4 regions of the Parabacteroides merdae ATCC 43184 genome follow, and region 2 is predicted to be linked to each of the others. Evidence: riboswitches for the same ligand, from Rfam matches in the RefSeq annotation. Region 2 holds a riboswitch; each other region holds the start of a gene.

Region 1 (3,450 bases), 950 kb from region 2:
CATTCTTTGTCCGATAACCGATAGAGAGATCGTTTATATGAATCGTATCTTGTCTCATCATTCGTTCAGTTCGTTTTTACGTTTACGGAATAGAACGGAGGCCACTACCGGAGCACCGATTAGGGCAGTCACCGAATTGACCGGCAAAGCCCCTTCGAAGCCGGGCATCCGGGCAATCAAGTTGCAGACGAGTGCCAATGCGGCACCGGCAAACAGGACGGCAGGCATCAGGACCCTATGGTCGGATGTTTGAAAAATGGCCCGGCACAGGTGCGGGACGGCCAGGCCAAGAAAGATGACCGGTCCACAATAGGCCGTCACGATCGCCGTCAGCACTCCTGCCGAGGTGATCACCAAAAGACGTGCCCGCTTGATGTTCAATCCCAAGTTACGGGCATAGCCGTCGCCAAGCAGCATCAGGTTCAACGTCTTGATCAACAGGAACGACAAAGGGATCAGAATCGCCATGATCGCAACAAACAGCATCATCTGGTTGCCGGAAACACGTGAGAAGCTGCCTAACCCCCAGATCACATAGGCGCGAATATCCTCCTCCACGCTGAAGAACTTCAGCACGCCGATCACCGCATTCGCCACGTAGCCGATCATCACGCCGATGATCAGCAGCGTCACGTTCCCTTTCACCTTCTGCGACACATATACGATTAACGCCATCACCGAGAGCGAACCGATCACGGCTGCTATCGAAAGCGCGATTTCTCCCATAAACCCCAATTTACTAAGCGCAACCCCTCCGAGGCTACCGCTCAGCAGTACCACAAAGGCCACGCCCATGCTCGCACCGGAGCTGATCCCCAGCACAGAAGGTCCCGCCAGTGGATTCCGGAAAACAGTCTGCATCTGCAAGCCGCTTATCGCCAGGCCCGCTCCCGCCACCAAAGCTGTCAATGCCTGCGGAAGACGTGATTTCCAGACGATATTCTGCCAGGTCACCGGCTCGTCTCCCAGTCCGCAAATAATGTTCCAGACAGACTTCAACGGGATAGACACCGACCCTAACACCAAATTCAGGAACATCAGGACCAGGATAGACGCTACGATGAGCGACATCAGAAAAGTAGTGGAATGTCTCATTCGTGCAACTTATTTGAGCCGTGCATAATAAACAGGTGTATGATCGGGCAGCAGGTCCGGATGGAATATATGCAGCAGGTCGGCCAGTACGACTTCCGGCTCGGTCGGCATACTTTCGTAAAAAGGCGTATCTTTCATGTTGCAATAGATGATCCCTTTCTCTCTGAAGGCACGGAAATCGGCATAACGCGGGTCCTGCTCCTTCAATGCCTCATAGCTGAACGTACCCGGATAGCTGTTCACAATGCGCCAGTAATCGGCTTCGTCACCCTGGTTGTAGACAGTTTCGAAATCAAGTGTCACACCTCCCGAACGTTTGTCGTTTTTGAGGAAATAGTCAGCACCGGCGTCCTTGAAAAGTTGGGCGAGAAAGCTCTCCCCTCCTACGGCATACCAGTTACCGCCCCGCATCTCGCCGCTCAACACGACCGGGCGTTTCTTCACTTTTCCTTCCGCCGTCAGCTCCTTCAATTCATTGTAACGGGCCGCGATAGCGTCGAATGTCTCGTTTGCCTTTTGCTCCTGTCCTACCAACAGGCCGACGAACTTCACCCATTCCGCCTGTCCCAACGGCGTCATCTCCTTATAGCCTAAATGTGGGATCAATGGGATACCGACATCCTTCAAGGTCTCATATCCGCCCCGTTTAAAAGGCGAAACAAGGATCAGGTCTGGGTTCATACTCATGATCACCTCGTTGTCGAAATTCCCTTCTATGCCGATTTTGGCGGTCTTCCCGCTCTTGAGACGTTCGTTCATCTCCCTATTGAACAGATGCCGGGTACTGGTCACCCCTACGACCTTGTCCAGTTCGCCCATCTTGATAAAATTGGACAACTGCAAAGATGTCATACAGACAACACTTCTGATGGGTGTCTCGATCACAGTATACGATCCGGGGATGCCGGACGGTTTCGTTCCTCTCCTGACAAGCGCATAATGAAAAGTCGTACTTTCCTCATTCTGCGGGTCCTGGATATCCAGCAAGACATACCCGCTCCGATAGGATAATACGAAACCACGGGCATACTCGGGTACAATATGGACACCAGAAAACGCGCTTTCTTCCGTCGTTTCCACCTTATCGGTCCGTTGATTGTTTTTGGTCGTACACGAGGATGCGACACACAACGACATAAGTAGGCAGCATCCTGCCAGGCATTTTTTCATATTCAATATTATTTTATTATAACCGAGCGAGCGTTGTCCACCCCACGAGGACGAGACTCTTCAAAACCGAAACGGCAGGTCTTCTGACTTACTTCCATCCCCGGACACCTTCCCGATCCCCCGATCAGTGGCATTGAGTATTGCCGGTATGTTACCGAAGTTTCACAGCAGCGTGGTCTGTCCGGGATTTCCACCCGGTTCCCTTTTCATTCCTGTCCTGTAAGGAGGACAGGGAAACCTGTTTCAAAGGGCAAATATAATAATATTACTTTTGCTTTCAAGAGAAAAGTGGCAGACAAATCAGTTTTTCTTACGAGCCGCCAAATATTCGTCTTCTAGCATGACTTTCAGTACATGGCCGCTTTCGTCGAAAGCGACAACCAGATTCCGCTGGTCAGTCGTCTCGAGAGAGACCTTATACTGGATAGGGCTACCGCTACCATTCGACTTGTACACCTCTTTGATCAAGCAATTTTCATAAGCGTTGTAAATCGCTTCCTGTGCGGCAAGGTCCACATCGACGATATCGATCGCATAGAAATTTTTCATACTCAACATATCGATATCCGTATTCCCATCCCGTCCAGTCTGCGCATGACTGTTTTGAGCCATACAGACACACGAAACCACCATAGCCACCATCAATACAAACTTCTTCATAACCTAAAATCTTAAACAATCTATTTACCTTTTTCTAATCGTTCCATCAAGTACAAATTGCATGCCAAAGAATAAAAAGCGGGCTGTGGAAAAGGCAGTGTGGAAATTATCCCCACAATTGTGGAATGCAGATTTGGAAAGTTCCGCAATTTTCCTCACTTTTGCGCACCAAATAATTCTAACGCACATGTCGTACCCCATCTGCTTCGTATCGCTCGGTCCGGGAGACCCCGAACTGATCACCTTGAAAGGCTTGAAAAAACTCCGACAGGCCGATATCATCTATTGCCCCGCCACCATAAGCAAAAGCGGACAACTACTCTCCCGTGCGGCCCGTATTATCGAAGAACTGGAAATCGAGAAATCTGTAGTCCAGTTCTTCACGCTCCCGATGAGCAAAGACCGGACCGAAGTCTGGAAAGTCTACGATACCTTGTATGAAAAGGCCATATCCGCCAGGGATAAAGAGAAAAAGGTGGTCATTGTGGCGGAAGGCGATGCAGGGTTCTATTCTTCCATACAGTA
Region 2 (3,450 bases):
GCAATTGACAAAGATTGGTTATCAGCTGACCGGTATTCATCCGCGTAATTTCGTCATCACCCCCAACGGCAAGTTCCTGCTTTGCGCTTGTCGGGATAGTCATATCGTGCAGGTTTACGAAATAGACAAGCAAAGCGGTTTGTTGAAAGATACGGGAAAAGACATCCGGGTTAGTAAGCCTGTTTGCTTGAAGTTTACCGACATGTAAATGTGATATTTTTAGTAGCTTTGCAACGTGTAAATTGTAATAAGCTATGTCATTCATTAAGATAACGGAACAGAATTCTCTCTATAACGACCTGGAACGGAAGTCCGTCCGGGACTTGCTTGAAGATATCAATACGGAAGATCAGAAAGTGGCGTTGGCTGTCCGAGAGACAATCCCCAAAATAGAAGAATTGGTTTTGCAGATCGTTCCCCGCATGAAGCAGGGCGGACGGATCTTTTATCTGGGAGCCGGAACCAGCGGGCGGTTGGGAGTTTTGGATGCTTCCGAAATCCCCCCGACGTTTGGGATGCCTTCCACACTGATTGTCGGCTTGATAGCTGGTGGCGATACTGCCCTCCGGAATCCTGTGGAGAATGCTGAAGACGATGAGGAACGCGGCTGGCAGGAATTGTTGGAGCACCGGGTTAATACGAAGGATACCGTGATCGGCATTGCTGCTTCCGGGACGACTCCCTATGTGATCGGTGCCCTTCGCAAAGCACGTGAACAGGGCATCCTGACTGCCTCCATTTCCAGCAATCCAGATTCACCGATGGCGATGGAGGCCGATATCGCAATCGAAATGATTGTCGGGCCGGAGTTTGTCACTGGCAGTTCCCGTATGAAATCCGGCACGGGGCAGAAAATGATCCTGAACATGATCTCCACCTCCGTTATGATCCGATTGGGTAGGGTTAAAGGAAACCGGATGGTCAATATGCAGCTCACCAATCAGAAACTTATAGACCGTGGAACCCGCATGGTTGCCGAGGAATTGAATCTTCCCTATAACCAATCCCGCCATCTGCTGTTGATGTACGGCTCCGTTCAGGAAGCTGTCGAGGCTTACCGCAAAGCTTAACGGGTCTGGAGTCGGTTTCAGCTTTTTTCTGTAAGAAGATGAGAAATATATGGAAAATATCTTTATATTTGTCCCATGCATTGTTCCTGCTTCGCAATCTGCGGAAAAGGATTAAAAGGGAATCGGGTGCAAATCCCGGACAGTCCCGCTGCTGTAAGCTTCAAAACGGATTGGGCAATTCTTTTATGCCACTGACGCGAGTTGGGAAGGCGCTCATACCGGAAGTAAGTCAGAAGACCTGCAACGCATATTTTTTCGACGGCTTCGAGGATAGGCCGGAAGAGAACTGTGAAGCCGTAGGCTTTTGCCTTTCTTTATTTCCGTTTCCCGTAGCTATTTACTTGTTTTTAATTATTTTGCCATAATAATTAGGAAAAGAGGCATGAATCTGTGGGTGGGATGAGCTCCGCCTCGATTCATGCTTTCCTTTTATGAGTGTGATTAATCTTCCGGCTTTTGTCGTATAAACCTTTTTTTCGTACCTTTGTGCGTTTCCTCCATAAAGAGAGGAAGATAAATACGACTTCAAATTTGTATATGGAAATGAGAAAAACAGTATTATATGGCGTTTTGGCCTTTTGTTTGGTTGTGTTGAATTCTTGTTTGGGAGACCCGGCCACCCAATTGACGATGGCAAACCAGGCAGGGGTAGTGGTGACCGGTTACGGACCTGGTAAGGCTATTTATACCAAGGGGGACGTAGTGGTCTCTTCGGAAGACTTCCAGAATGCCAATGTGGAAAACGGAGAATGTATTTTGTTTGATTATTCCATCGATTACGGGGTCGCAAACAATATGGGGGCAGGGACGGATACCAGTTATACCGAGGCTATTATTTATGAAAATACGATCTCGGAGGTTAATCGTTGGAACTTCTATAATACGTTGACCGATACCTCTATTGTTGCAAAGGACGAACTGTTGCTTTCTTCCCTCCAGGCGCGTTCCGCTTATATCAGAGGCAATTTGTTCCTGTTCACGGAGATAAGCAATCACCCGGCAAACCAAGTGGACAGTTTCTCTTTGTCCTATAATTCGGATAAATTGTTGGGAGACGATAATATTTATAGCCTCTACCTCCGCACGATCAGAATCAAGGCGGACACGACAAGAGGCGAGGCGATGATTATTCCTTGTGCGTTCAATATCGAAGATCTGGTGAAAAAGGCGGAAAAGAATCATTCGGATGAACTGAAGTTCCGGATTAACTATGCATATTCGTTCGGGAAGGATTCTGCATCGATAAACTGGAAAAGTTCCGACGTGTTTACAATAGACTTGACAGGAAAAGGCAAATAAAATGATAAATAGCAAACGAGCGTATTGAAAAATGTATAAAGAGATATTTAAATTGGTTGTAGCCATCATCTCCCAGCCGGGAAAGGCGTGGGATATTCTGACGAGAAAAGAAGAAAAGGACGATGAGTTTTTATCCCGGTTTGTGTATCCTCTCATCGGATTCGTTACGGTTGCTGCTTTTTTAGGCGTGCTGTTCACTCGGAAGGAGTTTGATGTCGAACTGGCGTTGAAGTCGTCTATCCGGACATTAGTCGCTGCGTTCGGCGGCTTTTATCTGGCTTCCTATTTGCTGAATGAGATTTGGCAGGGATGGTTCAAACGGGAGAAGGATATGAAACTGTGTCAACGCTTTGTCGGCTATTCGTCTTCGTTGATGTTTGCATTGAACATCGTGTTGATGTTACTTCCGGAGTTTTTCTTTTTGCGTATATTTGTGTTATATACATTTTATATCGTATGGGAAGGGGCCGGCCCTTATATGCAGGTGGAGGAGAAGATACGCCTGAAGTTTGTCGGGACCGCGACCGGTCTGATTTTGCTGACGCCCTGGTTGATCGAGGTAATTCTTTCCATGCTGATGCCCGGTTTACGTTTTTGATAGGAGAATAAGATGAAAGAGAAGATTAGTAATAACATACAGATAAAGAACAAGCGGGCGACTTTCGATTATGAGTTGCTCGACACGTTTACGGCAGGGATCGTGCTGACCGGTACGGAGATCAAATCGATACGCTTGGGAAAGGCGAGTCTGGTTGATACGTTTTGTATTGTGGAGAAGGGGGAATTGTGGGTGAAGAATATGTATGTGGCAGAATATTTCTACGGGACATACAATAACCATACGGCTCGCCGTGACCGCAAGCTGTTGCTGACTAAAAAGGAATTGCGGAAGATTGAAAGCGCTGCCCGCAATAATGGCTTTACAATTATTCCGACACGTCTTTTTATTAATGATAAAGGACTGGCCAAAGTCGTTGTGGCTATTGCCAAAGGTAAGAAGGAATATGACAAACGCGACTCTATCAAGGAACGGGACGACCGCCGGGAGATGGATCGTGCATTTAAACGGTAACGAACCTTT
Region 3 (3,450 bases), 540 kb from region 2:
GCTTCCCACGTTAGGAAATACCAATGTACCCACTGGAATGTACAGCCTAAACGTAGCTTGTTGTCATGTAGTAGGAGGTTGTGGAACGTATAACTCGCCTCCGCGTTGCCGAATAGCCAGGGACGGTTGGGTACGTGGTTGTCGTATGTGGCGGATGGTTTGCCGTCTTCTTTGTATTTTTGTTGGTCACGGGCGTCTTGATAGCTGACGTTGGCCATGAGTTGTAATCGACCGTCCCAATCATAACGAATTTCCCCTTCTACGCCTTTGATATGGACGGCTGGATCATTGACAAACTGCATCATACCCTCTTTTTCAATGACGGAGGTTTGAATATAATTGTCCACATAACGTAGGAATCCGTTTGCCTCGTAATAGATAGTATGTCTGCCGGCAGGATGCCATGTGCCGAACAAGGCGAGATTGACGTTGTTGCTTTTTTCTGGTTTCAGCGCTACATTTGCATAAATGGTGGTTCCGTTGCCTAACAATTCACGGGCGATGGGCAAGCGTACGCTGTGTTCATAAGAAACCTTTACCGCTAATGGGTCGAAGAACATATAGCGCAGTCCGGTACCATATCCAAAGTAATTTTTGGTAGTAGAACCTTGCACTTTGTCCGATCCCGTCACGGTGGACTGGTCGGTCTGCCGGATATTCGGGTGATTCACATAATCTTTGGCAAAGAATATATTCTGCATTTTCCCATCAAAAAACGACTGGCTGTAGGTCAGTCCGATGATATGTTTGGTAACTGCATCGTTTGATGGTTCGAAGCTTTGGTCCAAATCATCATAGCGATCATTTCCGGTCCGGTTCATATGATAATTCAGGTTAAGACCGTGATGTCCGTCCAGTTGGTAATCCAAATTGACACGCACGATAGTCAGAGGGCGTTTGTAATGACGTATAGAAGGTTCATTACCTCTGATTTCGTTGCGTTGACTCACGATATAGCCTCCATCCCAATAATATTTCCGATAAGCTGTATCGATAGTAATGGAATGATCCCATGTATGTGACAAAGTTGCTTTCAATGTCATGCTTTCGGTCATGAAATTATATTTGTTATAACGAACCGATACGTTCCATGCATCCGAATTATGTTCAGCCATACCATAAACTTTGGTTTGTATGGATCCGGTCTGCAGTTCCTTGTCTGTTTTGGAGTAGGAAGCGGAAACGAAAAATTCGTCAGCCCAAAACTTACCTGTGATTCCAGCTTCTATCTGTGCCAATAGCGAAAAATAGCCGTCATGGAAACGTTTTGGGTTGCCGTAGATGAATTGATCACCTGTCTCATTGCGCATCTGCACGTCTTTCATCCGGTAGTCGTTTTTCGAATAGCTGATACCGATGGCAGGACGCACGACCAATCCGGTGTGCCGTTCCATAAACTGTGCGTTCAGGTTGGCACGATGTGTATGGAAGGAACCGATGCTATAAGAAGCGTCCATGAAACTTTTCTTTTCTGCCTGGGTGATAATGTTGACAGCTCCGCCTAATGCATCCGTCCCCAATGAGGCTGGTACTACGCCTTTATAGATTTCCACTCGGTCAATCAGGTTGACGGGCAGATTGGCGAGCGTCACATAGCTTCCTTTGCTATCCAAGGGAACACCGTCTATGAAATAGCGGACGGAATTACCTGACAGACCGTTGATCGAGAGGTCGAAATCGGAACCTACGCCTCCCTCTTCGCGTATTTTGACACCGCTTGTACGATTCACTAATTCATTCAGGCTATTAAGTGAATTAATGACAGGCTTAACGTCAAGAGCATTAACCGAAAGTGCGCTTTCTCTTACCTGTTGTGATTGTGTTTTCCCATACACCTCCACTGGACTTATGCTTACGGAACTTTCTTCCAGTTTGAAGTCGAGGGTTTTGTCGTGATGAAGGTCGAGTGAGGTTTTGATCGTTTGGTATCCTAAGGAGGAGACGACGAATGTGTGTTTGCCAGGGGATACTTGTAGGGAATAAAGCCCACTGTCATCTGTATAAGTGCCGGAGACCGTGTTTTCGACGGCGATCGTTACCAACGACAGGGGCGTACCTTGTTGATCGGTGACTTTCCCGGAGAGCGTAATTTTGTTTTGTGCCGTCAGACTTAGTTGCGACAGGCAGACAAGCAAAAGGAATACATGTACAAAGACTTTCATTTTAATCCTTGATATAGTGTTCATGACTTGCTTAAGGGAATACACACAAGGAGAAATGATATCTTTATGTAAGGGGATAAAGAATGACTTGACTCGATGTTTTGTAGCTTTATTTCCCGAAAGCTTTAAAACTATGTTTGTTTTGGCAGGTCTTCTGACTTGTTCCGTCTTTGAATGCCTTCCCATCCGGTGACGGACAGTGGCTTGTAGCGTATTCAAAGATTTGGAGAGGAACTTACAGCAGCGGGTCTGTTCAGGATTCGCACCTGATTCCCTTTTCATCACGCCTCCCGTAGCGGTTGGGAGCCGTGAAACCAAAACTGTGGCAAAGGTATGAAAAAAGTCTGTCTGTACAAAAAACGGATTAAAAAACAAATTCATTATTTTTGGCGCCGGATTCGTTAGACTCCGTGAAAGAATAACAGAATGTGGAACGATTAAAAATGAAGTGACTATGTTGGAAAAAGGATTGAAACATATCAGCCGGACTGTCGTGCAGCCGGATAATTTTGCATTGACGATGGGATCGGGAGATTTGCCTGTATTGGCAACGCCGGCTTTGGTAGCATTGATGGAAAATGCGGCAATGTTGGCCGTAGCGGCTGAACTCCCCGAAGGGGCGACTACTGTCGGTGCTAAAATGGACATGACACATGTTCGTCCTTCCGGTGAAGGTGAGGAAGTGCATGCGGAAGCGACGCTGGTTGAGGTGGAAGGGCGAAAGTTGACCTTCTCGTTGGTTGCCAGGGATTCGGCAGATGTGATCGGCGAAGGCACGCATATCCGCTATATTGTCGACAGAGCGAAATTTTTGTTGAAACTGAAAGGCTAACCATCACTTCGATTGCTGCGAGAAAAGGAATATGAAGTTACCTATTTGTAGGTATTTACGGCCTGCTGAATAGTTATTTATGGTGATTTTATATTTCTTTTCCACCTTCTATCTTTGCCTCAATTTAAAATAATCAGATATAATCATAATTGCTAATTTGCATAGACAACGAAACTAAAATCGAAGAAGGCTTCTCGTGAGAGAGGCCTTTTTTATTTGAATGTATTCTACCGATAACTCGATCCTGAAAATGACTATATGTAGGTAGTATGGAGGTCTGTTTTACCTGTAAATAGGGATTGGATATTATCGTTAAATTTGCGAACTTTGTCACCTAAATGGCTGTTATGTCTATAGTTCTCGATAAATGGAAGGATTAAGGAAATATTTAAGGATTGCGCTCCCATTACTTTTCATATCGTATTTGGGATGCCTGATAGCTTTTACCCACGTTCA
Region 4 (3,450 bases), 510 kb from region 2:
AGCCGGGTCCGTCAGGTCGTCTGCTGGCACATAAACTGCCTGAACGGAAGTGATGGAACCTTTCTTAGTGGAAGTGATGCGTTCCTGCATGGCTCCCATCTCGGTGGCCAGTGTCGGCTGGTAACCGACGGCGGACGGCATACGTCCCAGCAGGGCGGATACTTCCGAACCGGCCTGTGTGAACCGGAAGATATTGTCGATAAAGAAAAGGATGTCTTTTGTTTCCCCCTCTGCCGCCAGGTCACGAAAAGACTCGGCGATCGTCAGTCCTGAAAGGGCTACCGAAGAGCGGGCTCCCGGCGGTTCGTTCATCTGGCCGAAGACCAGTGTCGCCTGCGACTTGGCCAGTTCATCATAATCGATCTTGGACAAATCCCAATGACCTGCCTCCATGCTTTTCTTGAATTCTTCGCCGTAGCGGATGACTCCGGATTGGATCATCTCGCGCAGCAGATCGTTTCCTTCGCGTGTACGTTCACCCACACCAGCAAAGACGGAGAATCCGTTGTTCTTCTTCGCGATGTTGTTGATCAACTCCATGATCAGGACCGTCTTTCCTACGCCAGCTCCCCCGAACAGACCGATCTTGCCTCCTTTGGAGTAAGGTTCGAGCAGGTCGATCACCTTGATACCGGTGTATAAGACTTCACGGCTGGTGGTCAGGTCTTCGAACTTGGGCGGTTCACGATGGATCGGAAGAGCCCCTTTCTTGTCGAGTTCGGTCATTCCGTCAATGGGATTCCCCGTTACGTTCATCAAACGCCCTTTTACCTGGTCGCCGACCGGCATCGTGATGGGCGAACCGTGCGAAATGGCTTCCATTCCTCTCTTCAGTCCGTCTGTCGTATCCATCGCTACGGTACGGACCGTGTTTTCCCCAATATGCTGTTGGACTTCCACAATCAGGATTTTTCCATTGGGGCGGGTTATCTCCATTGCATCGTGAATGCGGGGAAGTGTTATCTTTTCTTCCTTGCCATTATCGAAATGAATGTCCACGACCGGACCGATAACCTGTGAGATATAACCTTTTATTTCTCCCATACAATCTCTTTTTTCCTTAATCCTATTCAAATCTTCAGCTGCAATATTACGAATTATGAATTTCCGAAAACCGGAAATATTACTTTTTGAGTCTTTTTGTACTTAGTTAAATATTCAACTAATTTCAACCTCTTCTAAAATGAACCAATCGAGTTCTGAAATGAACCAAAATAGTAGGAATAGCTTATTTTGTAAACCATAGAGATAGAAGATTCTAAGCATGATATGCCGTTTTGTTGGCGAAAAACAGATGAAATGTTTTACTTTGTTAAATAAAAAGGATTACTCATCTGTTTTTTCTACCTTTGCAATCGGATTATGGTGTAACCGTATTTGCTTCCGCTGACGGTTAGTAAAAGGGAATCCGGTGAAAGTCCGGAGCTGTACCCGTAGCTGTAAGTTCTGAAACCCCGGCAAATCTTGTTGCCACTGGTGGTTCAATTGAGAATTGACAATTTGAACACCGGGAAGGCTGCCGTTAGTTGGTAATTGTCCATTATCAATTATCAATTGAAAAGGGGGGAACAAGCCAGAAAACCTGCCATTATTCGGTATCCGGTTCCTCGGGTAAAGGAACTGATGAATCGAAAAGGTATGCAGAATATATTTGTAAAACGATTGTCGGGCCTGTTATGTGCCTGGCTATTTCCGTTTGCCGCTTTGTATGCGCAGGTAGACACGACGACCTATCACCAGCTTTCGGGTGTCGAGGTGTTAGGAAAGGTACGCCCTTCCACCACCCGTGAGAGTACACCGCTTCAGGTGATGGACAAGGCTGGGATCGAACGGCTCGGTGTGCAGGACTTGTCGGAAGCCGTAAAACGCTTTTCCGGTGTGACCGTACAGGATTACGGAGGTATAGGAGGTTTGAAAACCGTTTCCGTCCGCAGCCTCGGTGCCAAACATACGGCTGTCTGCTATGACGGGGTGACGGTCACGGATGCACAGAGCGGCCAGGTGGATATCAGTCGCTTTTCACTGGACAATGTCGATATGATCTCCCTGTCGATCGGTCAGGCCGACGATATCTTCCAGACGGCACGGATGTACGCTTCGGCAGGGGCGTTGAGCATAAAGACAAGTCGGCCCGTATTCACTGATCGTTCGTACCATCTGAAAGCACAAGTAAAAGCCGGTTCGTTTGGTTTGGTAAATCCTTATTTACGGTATGAGCAGAAGCTGGGGAAAAAGTGGTATACTTCTTGGCACGGCGATTATTTACGAGCGGATGGGAATTATCCATTTACGTTGGTGAATGGTAATTTGATAGAAAAGAAGAAGAGATACAACAGTGATATCGAATCGTGGCGTACGGAATTGAATTTTACAGGTGATTTAGGGAAGTTCGGTACATTATCGATGAAAGGATATTATTTTGACTCCCATAGAGGATTGCCCGGATCTGTAATATTTTATAATGATTATTCGGGTGAACGTTTGTGGGATAGGAATGCTTTTGCACAGATTCATTATGAGAATCATATAACTGAAAAATTTACTTTCCAGGCACAGGCTAAATATAATTATTCGTGGATGCGCCATTTGGATGTTGATAATAAATATGAATCGGGACGACAGGATGATCGATATACACAAAAGGAATATTATCTTTCTATTTCGGGGCTATATTCTTTGGCTGATCATCTTTCTTTGGCTGTAGCTGAAGATTATTTCATTAATTCATTGGATAATACAATTCCAGAATGCCCGTTCCCAAAACGATATACGTCTTTGACGGCTTTGGCTATCCAGTATAAAGATCCGAGACTGACTGCTACTACCAGTTTGTTAGGAACATATATAACCGAGAATGTAGAGAGAGGAGACAGACCGTCTGATCGTAAACGATTATCTCCTGCTGTAAGTCTTTCTTGGCGAGTTCTGTCAGACCATAACTTCCGTTTACGAGCCTCTTATAAAGATATATTTCGTGTTCCGACTTTTAATGATCTATATTATTTGAGGATAGGCAATACTGATTTGAAGCCGGAACGGGCGACTCAATACAATGTAGGTATGACATGGAGTGGTTTGTTGCCTTTTATTAATTATCTGAATGTTTCAGTAGATGGTTATTACAATCGTGTGAGTGATAAGATCGTTGCTATACCGACAATGTTCATTTGGAAAATGATGAATATGGGAGAGGTCTCGATCGGAGGAATTGATGTGAATTTATCGACAGAAGTTCCTCTGTGGAAAAATATCTCCTTAACCGGACAAATGTCTTATTCTTGGCAACATGCGATAGATATAACAGATGAAACAGAAAAGAACTATCGGGATCAAATACCTTATACCCCCAAACATTCGGGAAATTTTTCTGCGGCATTGCAAATGCCTTGGATTAATATTTCTTATTTATTGACAGTGGTTGGAGATCGTTATGCCAGTCCGCAAAATATA

What was found. Region 2 has a riboswitch for cobalamin ahead of NQ542_RS00380 (BFO_2992 family lipoprotein). Riboswitches for the same ligand answer to the same signal wherever they lie in the genome.
Region 1: it holds a riboswitch for cobalamin, as region 2 does, so the genes downstream of both, NQ542_RS04125 (ABC transporter substrate-binding protein) here and NQ542_RS00380 (BFO_2992 family lipoprotein) in region 2, are expected to answer to the same signal.
Region 3: it holds a riboswitch for cobalamin, as region 2 does, so the genes downstream of both, NQ542_RS16025 (TonB-dependent receptor) here and NQ542_RS00380 (BFO_2992 family lipoprotein) in region 2, are expected to answer to the same signal.
Region 4: it holds a riboswitch for cobalamin, as region 2 does, so the genes downstream of both, NQ542_RS16155 (TonB-dependent receptor plug domain-containing protein) here and NQ542_RS00380 (BFO_2992 family lipoprotein) in region 2, are expected to answer to the same signal.

Annotation. Positions count from the first base shown of each region.
Region 1 is NZ_CP102286.1:1,043,245-1,046,694, reverse strand. It holds gene NQ542_RS04135 (ABC transporter ATP-binding protein) at 1-58, opposite strand, end outside; gene NQ542_RS04130 (iron ABC transporter permease) at 58-1,095, opposite strand; gene NQ542_RS04125 (ABC transporter substrate-binding protein) at 1,105-2,265, opposite strand; cobalamin riboswitch at 2,322-2,523, opposite strand; gene NQ542_RS04120 (hypothetical protein) at 2,566-2,925, opposite strand; gene NQ542_RS04115 (precorrin-2 C(20)-methyltransferase) at 3,113-3,450, shown strand, end outside.
Region 2 is NZ_CP102286.1:91,891-95,340, forward strand. It holds gene NQ542_RS00370 (lactonase family protein) at 1-208, shown strand, start outside; gene murQ (N-acetylmuramic acid 6-phosphate etherase) at 255-1,070, shown strand; cobalamin riboswitch at 1,134-1,330, shown strand; gene NQ542_RS00380 (BFO_2992 family lipoprotein) at 1,614-2,369, shown strand; gene NQ542_RS00385 (YIP1 family protein) at 2,401-2,967, shown strand; gene smpB (SsrA-binding protein) at 2,980-3,441, shown strand.
Region 3 is NZ_CP102286.1:3,925,308-3,928,757, forward strand. It holds gene NQ542_RS16025 (TonB-dependent receptor) at 1-2,162, opposite strand, end outside; cobalamin riboswitch at 2,290-2,496, opposite strand; gene NQ542_RS16030 (thioesterase family protein) at 2,617-2,994, shown strand; gene NQ542_RS16035 (hypothetical protein) at 3,362-3,450, shown strand, end outside.
Region 4 is NZ_CP102286.1:3,957,601-3,961,050, forward strand. It holds gene atpD (F0F1 ATP synthase subunit beta) at 1-1,044, opposite strand, end outside; cobalamin riboswitch at 1,347-1,604, shown strand; gene NQ542_RS16155 (TonB-dependent receptor plug domain-containing protein) at 1,639-3,450, shown strand, end outside.